2 regions of the Veillonella sp. 3913 genome follow, and region 2 is predicted to be linked to the other one. Evidence: riboswitches for the same ligand, from Rfam matches in the RefSeq annotation. Region 2 holds a riboswitch; the other holds the start of a gene.

The links. Region 2 has a riboswitch for thiamine pyrophosphate ahead of thiC (phosphomethylpyrimidine synthase ThiC). Riboswitches for the same ligand answer to the same signal wherever they lie in the genome.
Region 1: another riboswitch for thiamine pyrophosphate. It lies ahead of cytX (putative hydroxymethylpyrimidine transporter CytX); the one in region 2 lies ahead of thiC (phosphomethylpyrimidine synthase ThiC).

The regions. Positions count from the first base shown of each region.
Region 1 covers NZ_RQVF01000001.1:324,836-332,958, reverse strand. Annotated here, with positions in the region: gene EO113_RS01680 (DNA repair protein RecO) at 1-201, shown strand, start outside; gene cytX (putative hydroxymethylpyrimidine transporter CytX) at 334-1,527, opposite strand; TPP riboswitch at 1,671-1,778, opposite strand; TPP riboswitch at 1,959-2,055, shown strand; gene thiD (bifunctional hydroxymethylpyrimidine kinase/phosphomethylpyrimidine kinase) at 2,122-2,928, shown strand; gene thiE (thiamine phosphate synthase) at 3,035-3,706, shown strand; gene glyQ (glycine--tRNA ligase subunit alpha) at 4,085-4,960, shown strand; gene glyS (glycine--tRNA ligase subunit beta) at 4,962-6,995, shown strand; gene EO113_RS01650 (zinc metalloprotease HtpX) at 7,002-7,901, shown strand; gene rplS (50S ribosomal protein L19) at 8,024-8,123, shown strand, end outside.
Region 2 covers NZ_RQVF01000001.1:157,578-165,700, forward strand. Annotated here, with positions in the region: gene menE (o-succinylbenzoate--CoA ligase) at 1-1,375, shown strand, start outside; gene EO113_RS00735 (PaaI family thioesterase) at 1,377-1,799, shown strand; gene trmD (tRNA (guanosine(37)-N1)-methyltransferase TrmD) at 1,908-2,738, shown strand; gene EO113_RS00745 (RNA methyltransferase) at 2,739-3,311, shown strand; gene EO113_RS00750 (YebC/PmpR family DNA-binding transcriptional regulator) at 3,321-4,052, shown strand; TPP riboswitch at 4,104-4,212, shown strand; gene thiC (phosphomethylpyrimidine synthase ThiC) at 4,290-5,594, shown strand; gene EO113_RS00760 (hypothetical protein) at 5,766-6,479, shown strand; gene EO113_RS00765 (hypothetical protein) at 6,481-7,173, shown strand; gene EO113_RS00770 (hypothetical protein) at 7,295-7,876, shown strand; gene rpsB (30S ribosomal protein S2) at 8,084-8,123, shown strand, end outside.

The DNA of each region.
Region 1 (8,123 bases), 170 kb from region 2:
TATGAAGCCTGTCAGTATGTAGTGAAACAAGAGCTACAACAAGGGATAACAATGCTTTTGAACTATGATTGGATTCCTACAAAGCCTTTACGTCTTACTGCGAATCAATGGGATCAATTAGAAATTCTATTGCGAAAACTTTTGACATATCAACTAGGATATACATTGCATAGCATTGAGTTTTTAGAGACGATGATATAATTAATATATTAAAATGAAAACAGGAGCTACCTTTCATAGAAGGAATGCTCCTGTTTTGATTTGTGAAGTTATTGTAAAGTGTATAATGAAATAATGAGTGCTTATATACGCACTAAATAGTATAGTAAGCGGTTATATTTCTTTTTTCTTTTTAGAAATTAGGCTAATGATATAGGCCGTTGCAATGGTTGCTAATGCTGTTCCTACGATAGTAGATAGGCTAGCCCCTAAGAATGGGTTGCTGTCAAGGAATTGATGGTACATATAAGTACCAGATGCCCAACAAATGATGTATAGGGTAGGACCATGGTCAAGGCGCGGACATTTGCGCAAAAAGAAATAGTGAGTTAATAAAATAGCAATCATTGGGGCAAACACGGATCCAATCATATATAAGAAAGGGATGATATTATCCATTGGATAGATGGATGCACCGATGGTACCGATGATCGTAACGATAATACCGATAGTACGACCAGAATATTTAGTCTGCAAACTTTCAGAGGAAATACCAGCAGATAAGGCATCCATAAAAGTAGTTGTGACAGTAGAGAATACGATGATAATTAACCCACCAAATCCTAAACCAGCATGAAGAAGAACCTTTGCAATGTTGCTTTCATTTGTAAAAAGGGCCGCAGCGAGGCCTAATACATACATGACAGAACTAGTTACGCCGTATACGATGGCACTAGATGCAGTACCTGCCACAGGGTTCTTGGATAATCGAGTATAATCACTAATCAATGGTAGCCAAGACAACGGCATAGCGATGGATAATTCCAAGGCCGCTGTAAAAGTCATTTCATCAGTGATGATTCCTTGGCTGTGAATGGAACTTTCTTGTAACAAGCTAATCAACAAATAGATGCAGAGGATACCTAAGCCGTAGCCCATGATGCTGTTGATATACCCCATGTTACGGATACCAATGAAGAGCCATACAATGATGAGGGCCCCGATAATGAAAGTCCACGCAGTGAATGGTAGATTCCATAACTCTACGGCACCAAGAGCACCGTCATAAATCATAATACCGGTCCAACCAATCAGTTGTAGAACGTTTAAAATAGAAAATAATTTCATGCCCCCATTGCCAAAGACAGTGGATACAGTTTGCATAGAACTCATGTGTTCACGAGCGCCGATGAGTCCTGCACCAAATAATAACAAGCAGCCGATGACGTGACCGATGATGATGGCTAATAGGCCATCGGAAAATCCTAGGGGCGCAAAATAGGTGCCCGTCATAATTTCCGCAATGGAAAGAGCGGCGCCGAACCAAATGAGGGATAACCGCGATGATGAAAGTTTTGAATCACTCATGAATACTCCTAACTATGCCAGTAGGAACAAAAAAGACTAATCTGAAACGATTAGCCTGTAGATGATAGATATTCTTAAGATACCTAGTATTGCAAACAGGAACCATGTGGTAATGTGTCCTTATGTGTTTGTATAGGTACTACAAAAATATACTAATATATCCCTACGTTGGCATTATCCAAATCAGGTTATGGGTTAGTAGCACATAGCCACTTCTCAGCCCACTTTAGTGAGCACCCCTTACAGATGTATTATACGAATTGAATGATACTACGTCAATAGCAATATATAGGTGAATGTAATGTATCATATGAAATATATAGGATATATGAATGTCTATATTGAGAGGAAATCTCTTATAGTGAAAGTAGCTTAGCTGTAATTTATTGTATTGCATTAGAGTATATTTCATGTTATAACTAAATTAATAGAAGAACCACTAGGGGTGCTTATGCTGAGATTGATGAGTGTCAAAACCCTAGACCTGAACCAGATAATGCTGGCGTAGGAAAGTGGATGGCATCGAATACTAGACATTGTATAAGAACCGTCCAAAGGATTGGTTCTTTTTTGTTACTAGTAAAGGAGATACCTATGAAATTACATAGAGCATTAACGATTGCAGGAACGGATCCAACAGGTGGTGCAGGGGTGATGGCAGACTTAAAAAGCTTTCAAAGTCGTCACGTCTATGGCATGGCTGTCATTACATCAGTAGTAGCGCAAAATACGAGAGGTGTGACACAAATTGCTCACATGGACCTTTCTATGATTGAAGCACAATTGCAAGCCGTATTTACAGATATTGTGCCAGAAGCAGTGAAAACGGGTATGTTAGCTACAGCAGAGATGATGGAACTAATTGGAACTTACCTAGATTCTAAAGTACCCTATGTGTTAGACCCTGTGATGATTGCCACTAGTGGGGACCGTCTTATCTCAGATGAAGCTGTGAAAGCCTTACAAAGCAAATTGATTCCGAAAGCGACCTTGATTTCACCGAACCGTAGTGAAGCCGAAGTACTAGCAGATATGAAAATTGATACGGTAGAAGCTTTGCATACAGCAGGGATTCGCATTTTACAAGAATTAGGCCCTCAAGCGGTAATCATCAAAGGTGGTCACATTGGAGATGAGGCTACAGATTACTTGTTTACAAAAGATACCATGTCCATGCGTCGCTCTTGGACAAGTCCTAAATATGACACAGTACACACCCATGGCACAGGTTGTACATTCTCTGCTGTTATAACAGCAGAACTAGCTAAAGGGAAATCCTTGGAAGATGCCATTACCATTGGTAAAGAATATATCCGATTAGCTATCTTGCATAATCCAGGGTTGGGCACAGGCAATGGACCAGTGAATCATATGGCCTATGGAGATGAATATTCTGAATAATCTACCCAAGTCTATGAGTATGATACAAGCCATATCGAATAGTTTGAGTGTCGTGGTATACTATAAGTAATCTGTTTTGGTTGTTATATAAGAAACGAGGATTATTTTGAAACATCATGATATAGATACAGTACGCTCCATGATGGGGTTGTACTTCATTTGTGGAACACCGAATACGAAGGATATTCACAAGACCCTTACAGAAGCTTGTAAAGGGGGTATTACTTGCTTTCAACTTCGTGAAAAAGGAGAAGGTGCTTTAGTAGGTGACGAAAAAGAACAGTTGGCACGGGAGTTACAGAAAATTTGCAAAGAATATGGAGTTCCTTTCATCATCAATGATGATGTAAAATTAGCTGAAAAGATAGGTGCTGATGGTGTTCATGTGGGGCAAGACGATATGGACCTTGAAGAAGTACGCAAACGATTGCCTCACGCTCTTGTGGGTACGTCTATTAACTCTGTAGAAGAGTTGGAGAACACAAAGTTGGACTATGTGGATTATATCGGTGTAGGTCCTATGTATGAAACAAGCACAAAAAAAGATGCCAAAACTGTGCGAGGGCCCGAATTAATTTTAGCTTTACGTGCTCATAACCCGACAATTCCAATGGTGGCTATTGGTGGCATTAATCGAGATAACTTTGATGATGTCTTAGCGGAACCAGTGGACGGTATTGCGGTGATCTCAGCCATCACAGAAATGGAAGACGTCGAATATGAAACTGCCATGTGGATAGAGAACATGGAATGGTGTAAGATGTTCTTGGAAAAATAATATACAGAACATATTCCTAGACTATTGTGGAATAGGGGGATAGTAAAAGTAATTAAGAACTTACATCGCTGATTAAGAGGATACACCTTGACACTAATCCCTTTTATCCATACAATAGTATATATACATAAGTGATGAAGCAGAGGAGTATACTCCCTTTAGCGAGTGAGGATGGTGAAAGCTCACAATTGAGTAGAAGGCGCTGTGGAGCATGAGCAGGAACGTTGTACCATACTAGGTATGGACAATTAGTAAAGGCTATTTTTTAAAAGAGGGCATTAGCCAATTAGGGTGGAACCGCGGGTATATCTCGTCCCTGTAGCGATTTTCGTTGCAGGGACTTTTTTTATTCCCTGTAAAACATAAGGAGGAATGGAAATGACATTTCAAGAGATGATTTTTACACTCCAAAACTTCTGGGGTGAACAAGGTTGTATTTTACAACAACCATATGACATTGAAAAAGGGGCAGGTACGATGAACCCTGCTACGTTCTTACATGCATTGGGACCAGAACCATGGTCTGTATGTTATGTAGAACCATCCCGTCGTCCAGCAGACGGTCGTTATGGTGACAATCCGAACCGTTTATTTCAACATCATCAATTCCAAGTGATTATTAAACCTTCTCCAGACAATATTCAAGAATTATACTTGCAAAGTTTGGCTGCTCTTGGCATTCATGCAGAAGATCATGATATCCGTTTCGTAGAAGATAACTGGGAATCTCCAACATTAGGCGCTTGGGGTCTTGGTTGGGAAGTTTGGTTAGACGGCATGGAAGTAACGCAGTTTACCTATTTCCAACAAGTAGGATCTATCGATGTAAAACCAGTATCTGTAGAAATCACATATGGTTTAGAACGTTTGGCTATGTACATTCAAGGCGTAGAAAATGTGTATGACTTACAATGGAACGAACAATACACATATGGCGATGTATGGCATGCAAACGAAGTAGAACAATCTACGTACAGCTTTGAATTAGCAGATACAGATATGTTGTTCAAATTGTTCGACATGTACGAAGCAGAGGCTACACGTGTATGTCAATTAGGTTTTGTGTTGCCGGCCTACGATTATGTGTTGAAATGTTCCCATACATTTAACTTGCTAGATGCACGCGGTGCTATTTCTATTTCTGAAAGAACAGCTTTTATCGGTCGTGTTCGTAACATGGCTCGTATTTGTGCACAAAACTATTTGGCGAAACGAGAAGAACTTGGTTTCCCATTGTTGAAAGGAGATAAATAAGATGGCTAAGGATTTACTCTTTGAAATTGGGGCAGAAGAAATTCCTGCAGGATTTTTGCCAAATATTATCAAACAATTAGGTGAATTAGCAACAGCAGCTTTGGCGGAACGTCACATTCCACATGGTGCTGTGAAAGTGTATGCTACACCTCGCCGCGTTGCATTACTCATCAATGACGTAGCAGAACGTGGTGAAGATGTTCACGAAACTCATAAAGGTCCATCTGTATCCATTGCCTATGATGCTGATGGAAATGCTACAAAAGCAGCTATCGGTTTTGCTCGTGGTAAAGGATTAGATGTATCTGAATTGAAAGTAGTAGATGGATATATCTTTGCTGATACAACGACAGCTGGTTTAGATACAAAAGAAGTCTTATCTGACATATTACCATCCTTGATTACAGGTTTAAGTTTCCCTAAATCCATGCATTGGGGCGATTTAGAAGAACGTTTCGTTCGCCCAGTACGTTGGTTAGTGGCATTATTTGGTCAAGACGTAGTACCAGTGACATTTGCTAATGTAACAAGTACAAATGTAAGCCGTGGACATCGTTTCTTAGGTGAATCTGAGTTGACTATTGGAGAACCAAAAGACTATGTAGATACATTGAATAAAAACTTCATTATGATCGACCAAGACGTTCGCCGTGAAACAATCCGTAAACAATTAACAGAATTAGCAGCCACTAAAGGGGCTACTGTGGTGTGGGATGAAGATTTATTAGACGAAGTTACATTCCTAGTAGAATATCCAACAGCTCTTTGTGGTACTTTTGATGAAAGCTATTTAGCGTTACCATCAGACTGTATTATTACACCAATGAAAGACCATCAACGCTATTTCCCAATGGTGGACGGCAAAGGTAAATTACTTCCTATGTTTTTAACTGTTCGTAACGGGGATAGCAAATCTTTGGATGTGGTGGCAGCTGGTAATGAACGAGTACTTCGCGCTCGTTTAGACGATGCGAAGTTCTTCTTTAATGAAGACCGTAAAACACCATTAGCAGGCCGGTATGAAGCATTGACAAAAATTGTCTTCCAAGAAGGTTTGGGCAATTTAAAAGATAAAACAGAACGTCTGTTAACATTAGGTACTGCCTTAGCAAAAGAAGTAGGTTTTGCAGATACAGCTACCTTAGAACGTGCTACACACCTTGCTAAAACAGACTTAACGACAGGTATGGTGAGTGAATTTACTGAATTGCAAGGTATTATGGGTAAAGAATATGCTTTACTAGATGGCGAAACACCAGCTGTAGGAGAGGCTATTTTTGAACAATACTTGCCTCGTTTTGCAGGGGATATCTTGCCAAGTACCGATGCAGGTCGTATTTTGAGTATCGTAGATAAAGTAGATACCATTGTAGCTACTTTCAGCCGTGGTTTAATCCCTACAGGCTCCCAAGATCCATATGCATTGCGTCGTCAAACAATCGGTATCATCAACATCTTGATGGATAGCAAATGGTCTTTATCCATGCGTCCAATCTGGGTAAAAGCAATGGAATTATTAGGCGTGGCTAGTGAAAAACAAGAAGAATTACTAGGTCAATTAGAAAACTTCTTCATCCTTCGTCTGAAAAATATCTTGTTAGAACAAGGTATGCCATATCAAGTGGTAGATATCGTATTGAGCCAAGAGACTGTCACAGTTGCCCTAGCAGAAGGTTTAGGACAAGCCTTAACAGCAAACCGTATTGATGAAAACGAACCATTAATGCAGGCTTACACACGTATTTTTAATATGGTAAAAGATGTGACTTTCACAGGCGTTGACGAATCCTTGTTAAAAGAAGATTCTGAACAAGCCTTGTACAAAGCGGCATTACCGGTATATACAACAAATCGCAAGGCCTTAGAAGTTGGGGACTATGTGAAAGCTGTAAGTTTGGCAGAATCCTTGGTGCCATATATTGAAACATTCTTTGAACATGTTATGGTTATGGATAAAGACGAAGCAGTGAAGCAAAATCGTCTTCAATTATTACGTATGACTTACGAAGTAAGTAACTTAGGTAAATTGAAATAAGATCTTATGATTGTTACAGTACTAACATTTTTTGCGAATGTATTCATCATGGGTAGCATTGTGTATATGTACCAAGTCATCTTTGGTCCTATTGATCATCCTTTTCTGATGAAAGCGATGGACCTCTTTCATGTGCGTATTAACCTGGAAAATATTAGCTATGCCGTAGCAGGTACATCTGTGTTACTTGTGGCGGCACTAGCGCAAATTCCTTGGTTTCATCGCATTACCATGTGGCTCTATGGGGGACGTCGTCCTATAGGGCAAGAAGTAGAGATTCTACAGATGATTCAGAAGGATATACAAAACCATACTGGTATCGATATGTCGCAATTCGACTGGTTTATCAAAAATGATGATTCTATCAATGCTTTTGCAATGGGGCATAATCGAATTTGTATTAATACGGGGGCTATCATACAGTTGCCATATGATGAATTATTGGGCATAGTGGCTCACGAAATGGGACATATTCATCATAAAGATGGGGCCTACGGATTTTCTTGTTTCTATATGAACTATTTGGGACAAATGTGCATTCGTGTGTACGAACTATTTGCGCGTGTCATATTATGGATTCAATATTTGCGACTACCGATAATTACATTCATTGTGCAAATCTTCTACCTTTGCGTGGTATTGCAGATACTTTTCATGCAGTGGGTTATTAAAGCGCCTTTGATCATTATTGACTTATTCACAGGTAGACGAGCCGAATATCGGGCAGATAAATATGCTTATGAAATCGGCTTAGGCGCTGAACTCCATAATGCATTGATTACCTTACGCAACTATACAGTTGAAACTGGTGAAAGTGGGCTCATTAGCAAACTCTATAGCACACATCCAGCTACAGAAAAACGTATCGAACGATTGCGACAATATGTAGAGGGGAAGATAAAATAAATTTTACATTTCCCTCTTGCATAAAAACTTTTATTTATGATAGAATAGTACTGTTAATTTGAGATGGTCCTCTGCTTATAAGGTGTAAGTAATGAACGTCTGCAAAATAGGAGGAAAAAATCGTGAATATTATTGATGTATTAGAAAAAGAACAGCTTCGCTCTGACATTCCTGAGTTCCGCGCTGGTGATACTGTAAAAGTACACGTAAAAGTTGTGGAAG
Region 2 (8,123 bases):
TACAGCAAAACGACTCGCTCCTCATCTTCGAGGGGAGAGTCGTATTGCTTTATGGGCAGAAAATTCAGTATCCATGGCGATACACCTATTTGCTCTTTCTGCATTGGGTATAGAAACAGTGTTGCTGAATACGAACCTGACTGAACGAGAAGTAACTGAACAGCTGGAAAGTACAGGAGTCCGTACCTTGTTAATGTCAGAAAAAATGGCACAGGTATGGCGTGCACAGAAGGGAGCTTGTGACATAGAGATCACAGATGTTTCTACTTGTGAGCATAGCCATAATCAAGTGGACCGACAGGATTTGTGCTTTTCTACATGTATAGACACTAATTTCAAGGCTATTTCTCCTATGCATAATGACGAAAATCTAGGCTGGAATCCATCTGATGAAAAAGTGTTTTGTATTATCAACACTAGTGCTACAACAGGCAAATTCAAATCAGTCCCTGTGCGATGGTTGCAGATTGAGGCTCATGTGAAAGCTTCTGCGAATGTGCTTGGTGTGGAGAAAGAGGATAATTGGCTTGTAGTACTTCCTATGTTCCATGTCAGCGGCTTATCTATTATTTTGCGTACTTTATATAATGGCACAAGAACAACAATTCGTGAGAAGTTCTCGGAACAAGTCGTACTAGAGGAATTGAAAACAAAAGAAGTCACCATGGTATCTTTGGTGCCCACAGTGTTACAACGCATAGTAGAACGGATACAAGCACCCGCTTTACGGGCTATCTTGCTAGGTGGCGAGTTCATTCCTATGCCACTGTTACAAGAGTGCGTACAACGAAATTTACCAGTCTATAAGACATACGGCATGTCAGAAACTTTTGCTCAAAGTACTACCTTTAGTATACAGGAGTATCCGAATAAATTAGCCTCTGTAGGTTATCCTTTACAGGGTGTTAGTATTGAAATTCGCAATCCTGATGAAGAAGGAGTAGGAGAAGTGTGGCTTTCATCCCCGATGCTGATGAAAGGATACCTTAATAAAGAACCTATTAAAGGAGCTTTTAATACAGATGATATTGGTTACGTAGATGAAGATGGATTTTTATATCTTTTGAACCGTAGAAAGGATATCATCATTTCTGGGGGCGAGAATATTTACCCTAAGGAAATCGAAGATGTCTTATATGGAATGAACGGTATTTTAGAATGTGCAGTTATCCCAGTATCAGATCCTAAATGGGGGCAAGTACCTGTATTATGCGTGGTAACAAACCATTCCGAAGAAGATATATCAGAATATCTACTCAGTCGTTTAGCGAAGTATAAAGTACCGAAACGAATGATATATTTTGATGCATTACCTAAAAATAGTATGGGAAAAATATTGCGACAAGACTTGATTCACACAGTAGAAAGGACATAGTATGAAGGAAACCTCTTTATTAGAACAATTACAGATAGAGACATTTCACTGTACTGAACAGGCCTTTCAAAGTACTATGAAGCTTTCATCGTTTCATGCACAACCCTTTGGATTCGTTAACGGTGGCGTGTATTTAGCCTATGGAGAAGCATTAGCAGGCATGGCATCTAATGCTATATTGGCACAAGAATCAACATCGAGCAATAAAAGCGTGGACTTAGATTCGTCTGAACAAAAAGTAGCTGTAGGTCAATCGATAACGGCTAATCATGTGAAACCGAAACGATGTGAAGGATATGTCGTAGCACGTGGTCAATTATTACACAAAGGTGGTCGAAATCATGTATGGATGATTAATATCTTTGATGAAACAGATCGATTATTATCTCATATGACGGTGACAAATAGTATTATAAATATATAGTTAGAGCACCTAGCAATCTCGATAGTTATGATACATATACATTATAAGACTTACCTTGACCTGTAAAATAGTTGTTTGTAGGATATATAGAAAGGAGGTGCATAGTCCATGAAAATAGATATTATATCGCTATTCCCAGAGTTTTTTGATGCCTTTTTTACACATTCCATCATCAAACGTGCCTTACAGGCAAATCGATTAGAAATGAAAGTGACAAATCCACGAGAATTTTCTCATAGCAAGCATGGTCAAGTGGACGATACTCCTTATGGAGGTGGCGCTGGCATGCTCATGAAAGCACCTCCTCTCTTTGAGGCTGTAGAGCATGTGTTGCAGATTCCCATAGAAGAACATCGTTGTACAAAGGAGAGTCACAAACGCCATGTTGTGTTTATGGGGCCTACAGGGAGACCATTTACACAAGAAAAAGCAAGGGAATTGGCCACCTATGATCAACTTGTCATTGTCTGTGGACACTATGAAGGGGTAGATTACCGGGTAGAAGAACACTTAGTGGATGAAACTATATCCATTGGAGATTATGTATTAACGGGCGGTGAATTACCAGCTATGGTAGTAGCCGATGCAGTGGCGCGCATGATTCCCGGTGTCTTAGGCGCTACCTCAGGAGCCATAGAGGATTCCTTTTACTATCCTTTATTGGAATGTCCACAATATACGAAACCCCAAGAATACAGAGGTATGATGGTGCCAGATATATTATTAAGTGGTCATCATAAAAATATTGAGCAGTGGCGATTAGAAGAGTCATTGAAACGGACTGCTTTACTGAGAAATGATTTGTTGCAACGAGAATTAACTGTAGATGAAATTAAGGCTCTAAAAAGAGTACTAGACAGAGTGGATTCTGAAGAGGAACAACAAGTACTTTCAAAATTGATAGGACAGTCTACTTTCACAGAGGAAAAGAGGAAATAAATGGCGAATTTATATATCGGCCTCGTTCATTATCCCATTATGAATAAACATGGTGAGGTGATCACGACGGCCATCACGAACTACGATATCCATGATATTGCCAGAGCATCTACAACTTACGATGTGGAACGGTATTTCATCATTCACAATGTACCTAGCCAACGTGAATTGGCAGAAACTGTAATGAGTCATTGGAAAACGGGATTTGGCAGTACTTATAATCCGGATAGAAAAGATGCTTTCAAACATGTGGAACTTGTCAATTCCATTCGACAAGCCATCGATATGGTGAGGGAATTAGAAGGACAGACGCCAATCGTGTGTACTACGGATGCACGAACCTATGATAATACCATTACCTATGCATCGCTCCGTAAATCACTTGAAAGTGAGAGCCGTCCTGTGGTAGTATTATTTGGAACGGGGTATGGTATGACGAAAGAAACAATGGAAGATTTCGATTATATCTTAGAACCCATCTATGGACATGGTGAGTACAATCACCTTTCAGTTCGTAGTGCCGTATCAATTATATTAGACCGCTTGCGAGGCGAAGCGTGGTGGAATAAATAGGAGGACACAATGTCAGGACATTCTAAATGGTCAAATATTAAACATAGAAAAGGTAAAAATGATGCGTTAAAAGCAAAAATTACCACAAAAATTAGTCGTGAAATTACAGTGGCTGTAAAAGCTGGTGGTACAGATCCAACCGGTAATATGCGCTTGAAGTTGGCGTTGCAAAAAGCTCGTGAAAATAACATTCCTAAGGATAATATTCAACGTGCCATCGATAAAGGTGCCGGTGCTGGTGATGCGAACAACTACGAAGAAATTACCTATGAAGGATACGGCCCAGGCGGTGCTGCCATCCTTGTAGAAGTGATGACAGATAACCGTAACCGTGCAGCTGCTGATGTCCGTCATGCCTTCTCCAAACGTGGTGGTAACTTAGGTGAAAGTGGATCTGTTAACTGGATGTTTAAACGCAAAGGTGTATTCGTGATTCCCCAAGAAGGCAATGATGAAGAAACATTGACATTATTGGCTCTTGACGCTGGCGCTGAAGACATCAAAGTAGAAGACGATGTATTCGTTATCTACACATTGCCAGATGATTACGATGCCGTAGAAGCTGCCCTAGCAGAAGCATCCATCGCTACAGATATGGCACAAATCACAATGGTTCCAGATACTAATATGGAATTAACCGGTGATGACGCAGTGAATATGCAACGAGTACTAGACATGCTGGAAGACTTGGACGATGTACAAGATGTGTATCATAATGCCATCATGGATGAGGAAGAATAATTTTCTATAAAATTCCACCATTCCATGATATACTATAAGTAAGTAAATATTTTAGATTTGCAAGGGAGCCTATGTAATAGGCTGAGAAAGGACTATGAAGTACCTGACCTTTTGACCTGATCGGGATCATGCCCGCGTAGGAAGCACGCTGACATATGTGGGTATCGATATAATGTCGATACCTTTTTGTGTATAGAGTACCCATAATAGGCTCCTTTGTAATGAAAGGAGCTTTTTATGTTTTACACACAAATGCAAGCAGCCCAAAAAGGCATTGTTACCGACGCGATGAAAGTGGTAGCAGAAAAAGAAAACATGGATGTTGAAGTATTACGAGAGTTAGTGGCAAAAGGACATGTAACAATTCCTTGCAACAAGCATCATACATCTTTACAACCAGAAGGAATCGGGCAGAAGTTGCGCACAAAAATTAATGTGAACTTAGGAACATCTAAAGATTGTACAGACTACGAAGAAGAAATGAAAAAAGTTCATCATGCAGTGGCATTAGGTGCTGAATCTATTATGGACTTGTCTACGCATGGGGATACAAAAGTGTTTCGCCGGCTGTTGACAAAGGAATGTCCTGTTATGATTGGCACCGTGCCAATCTATGATAGCGTTATTCATCATCAGAAGGATTTAGGTGAATTGACTGCAGAGGACTTTATTTCTACTATCCGTCTTCATGCAGAAGATGGTGTAGACTTTGTTACCTTACACTGTGGGATTACACAACACACAGTGGAGCAAATTAAACGTCATAAACGAAAACTAAACATCGTGAGCCGTGGAGGTAGTTTAGTCTTTGCTTGGATGTCCATGACTGGTCAAGAGAATCCGTTCTATGAATACTATGATGAAATCTTGGACATTTGTGCAGAATATGACATGACCATTTCTCTTGGCGATGCATGCCGTCCTGGTTGCTTGGCTGATGCTACAGATATCTGTCAAATCGAGGAACTCGTTCGACTTGGGGAATTAACAAAACGAGCTCGTGAACGTGGAGTACAAGTGTTGGTGGAAGGTCCAGGTCATGTGCCATTAAATCAAGTACAAGCCAATATGGAAGTACAACAAACAATCTGCGATGGGGCACCGTTCTATGTGTTAGGACCATTAGTAACAGATATTGCACCAGGCTATGACCATATTACAGCGGCCATCGGTGGTGCCGTGGCAGCCATGCATGGGGCAGCCTTCCTTTGCTATGTAACACCAGCGGAACACTTAGCCTTACCTGACGAAAACGATGTGAAAGAAGGCATTATGGCTTTCAAAATTGCTGCGCATGCCGCAGACATTGCAAAAGGGATTCCGAATGCACGAGATCGCGATGACCGTATGGCAGAGGCGCGCCAAAAACTCGATTGGGAAGCACAATATGCAGTAGCACTAGATCCTGAAAAAGCTCGTCGCATCCGTGAAAGCCGTGCCCCAGAAGAGGGGCATAAAGAAGCTTGTAGTATGTGCGGAAAATTCTGCGCCGTACGGAGCATCAACAAAGCCTTAGAGGGAGAGAAAATTGATATATTATAAATAAGAGATAAAACAGCCAACTCTTTTTTGGAGTTGGTTGTTTTGTTGTATAGATAAATTGATTATAGCAATGCAATTGATGTATTATATAGATAGTAAATATGTTTTTATGTAATGCAACTAGTGCATTTACATAAGAGTACCATTTGAGAAGATTGTTTTTTGAGGTGCATGATGAAACAATGGAAACTATTGGCACTGGGATGCGCACTATTAGTGCTAACTGGTTGTGCAAGTATGGACTCTACTATACAAGTAGATAGTGACTTTAGCGGGAAATGGGAGGCGCAATTGCATACTCCTGAACCTTTAAGTAAAACGGATTTAGAAGCTGGGTTTGACGACAGTCTAAATAAAATTATTTATGACCGTAAGCATATAGGTGATGAAACATTTGAGGAAAAACAAAATAAAGAGAAAGAGGCTTTGAAACAGTTTAGTGCAAAACATATTAAGGTAGAGGCTGTTGATGAAGCTGGTAAGGCTTTGAATAATCAAACAGATGCTAAGTCTGAATATTGGAAAATTAAAGCTTCTTTTTCAGATGAAAGTGAATTAACTAACAGTTATAGAATTATTTATGGTGTCATAGATAGACCTGAAGCGCTACATGTTATCTATCCTTATGGTGAAGAAAATAATGCATATATGTTTTTTATGGGAAAATCCTATGGAACAACAACTATTACAGTAGATGGTGATATTAAAACCGATTTCAAAACTGATGGAGTTGTAAATGGTAATACAATTACTTTTGAAAAAGATAAAAATATTCGATTTGTGTTTCTAAAAGCATCTCATACTATTAGAAATGTAATGATTGGATTGGTAGGATTAGGTGTAGTGCTTGCTGCCTTTATGATTTGGCGAAAACGAGGTCAATAGAATGAATATTAAGAAATGTATGCTAATTATACTGGGCATAATGATGATGGGATTAGCTTTCATAGGGTGCACATCTGATACAGCAATCAGAGACAATCCCGATTTGTCGGGTACATGGTATCATTATAACCCTCCTTATGAAGACAACGGCTATAATGGTGGGATTGTTTATAAAATAACGTTTGAAAAGGTAAGTGACCATGTATATAAAATGACTGAATCTAAGTTTTATATGCGTAATGTATATGCGAAACATCAGCTGGTAAACGAAAGAGAATATGGTACTGATCATGCAAGAATTACGAAATTAGATATTGCAAAGGGACCAAATAAAAATGGAGTAGTACCTATCTATGACGACGTTTATGAATGGGTGCCTTATTATGATGAAATAAAAGAAGATATGTTAATGACAGTCAGAGATGGTAAAGCTTATGATGCTGCGTTTGGCGCTACCCACACAATTAAGAAAGAAAATGGTAAGTTGATGCTTGTCAGTGGTAACGATGACAACTCTATTATGTATAAAACGGACGACTCTTTCTTTACATTTGCTAACGAACAAGAGGCGGCCAATATCAAAAAGAAAGTAGACATCGATAATGCTAAGAGTCCTAATGAAGCATATCAAATACGGAATATCACTTTCACTGTGAAAGAAAGTGATAAAAAAGTGTATGCTCATTCTAATTAGGAGTACAACCAGTATGATATATCCATATGCTTAAATATCATACAATGCTTGCTATTGCATATATGTATAGAGTATGATAGAGATGTCATTATAGTTATTTTTTATAAGTGTGAGGTGTGCTATGAGAAAAAGAACAGCAATCGCTCTTGTATTAGCTAGCGTATTTGCCGTGAATGCAGGTACTGCTACAGTAGAAGCTAGTTGGTTAAGTAAAACGTTGAAGAAATTAGATAATGCTTTGGGAGTTCCTGATAGTAATACGCAGGTGACAAAACAGAGTGATGGATATTTACATTTACCACAAGCAGGAGAACGATGGATTCTGATTTCTGAAAATAAATACTATAAAACATACCTGGATAGAACTAAAGTATATGCAAGAGGTGAAGCTCAGGATCGAGTTGTTAGAGGTGTTTTTAAGCGAGAATTTACACCTTTGGGATCTCAATGGTTAGGTGGATTTGGAGAGATCAAACCAGATGTAGTAACAGTAGAATATTACTCGAATGAATATTATGTAAATTCAGTGTCTTTTCATAATTATGGAACGTATTCTATACCAACTTCTTATTATGACGTTCATGGTAACTTAATTTACAGAAATGGTAGTATAGAACGTAAATACTATGGTAATTATATCCCGGACTCCGAAGAAGAACATATTAAAGATAGACTCTTCCATATGTTCGGTTGGGATTACTAATCGTATGTTATCACTTTGTTCTTGTAAATATTAACTTAATGCAAGGATATATTGATATAAAGCAAGGTTCCCCTTGCTTTCACTCAACAGTTTGTGCTATACTAACCAAGTATGAATACACACGCAACTAGACTATCAGTTCTGTGCGCAATTTCGCGTTTGCTGAGGGATGAGAGTTGCGGAGGTTTTTTAACAGGAGGTGCCAACATGGCAGTAGTATCACTTAAACAATTATTAGAAGCTGGTG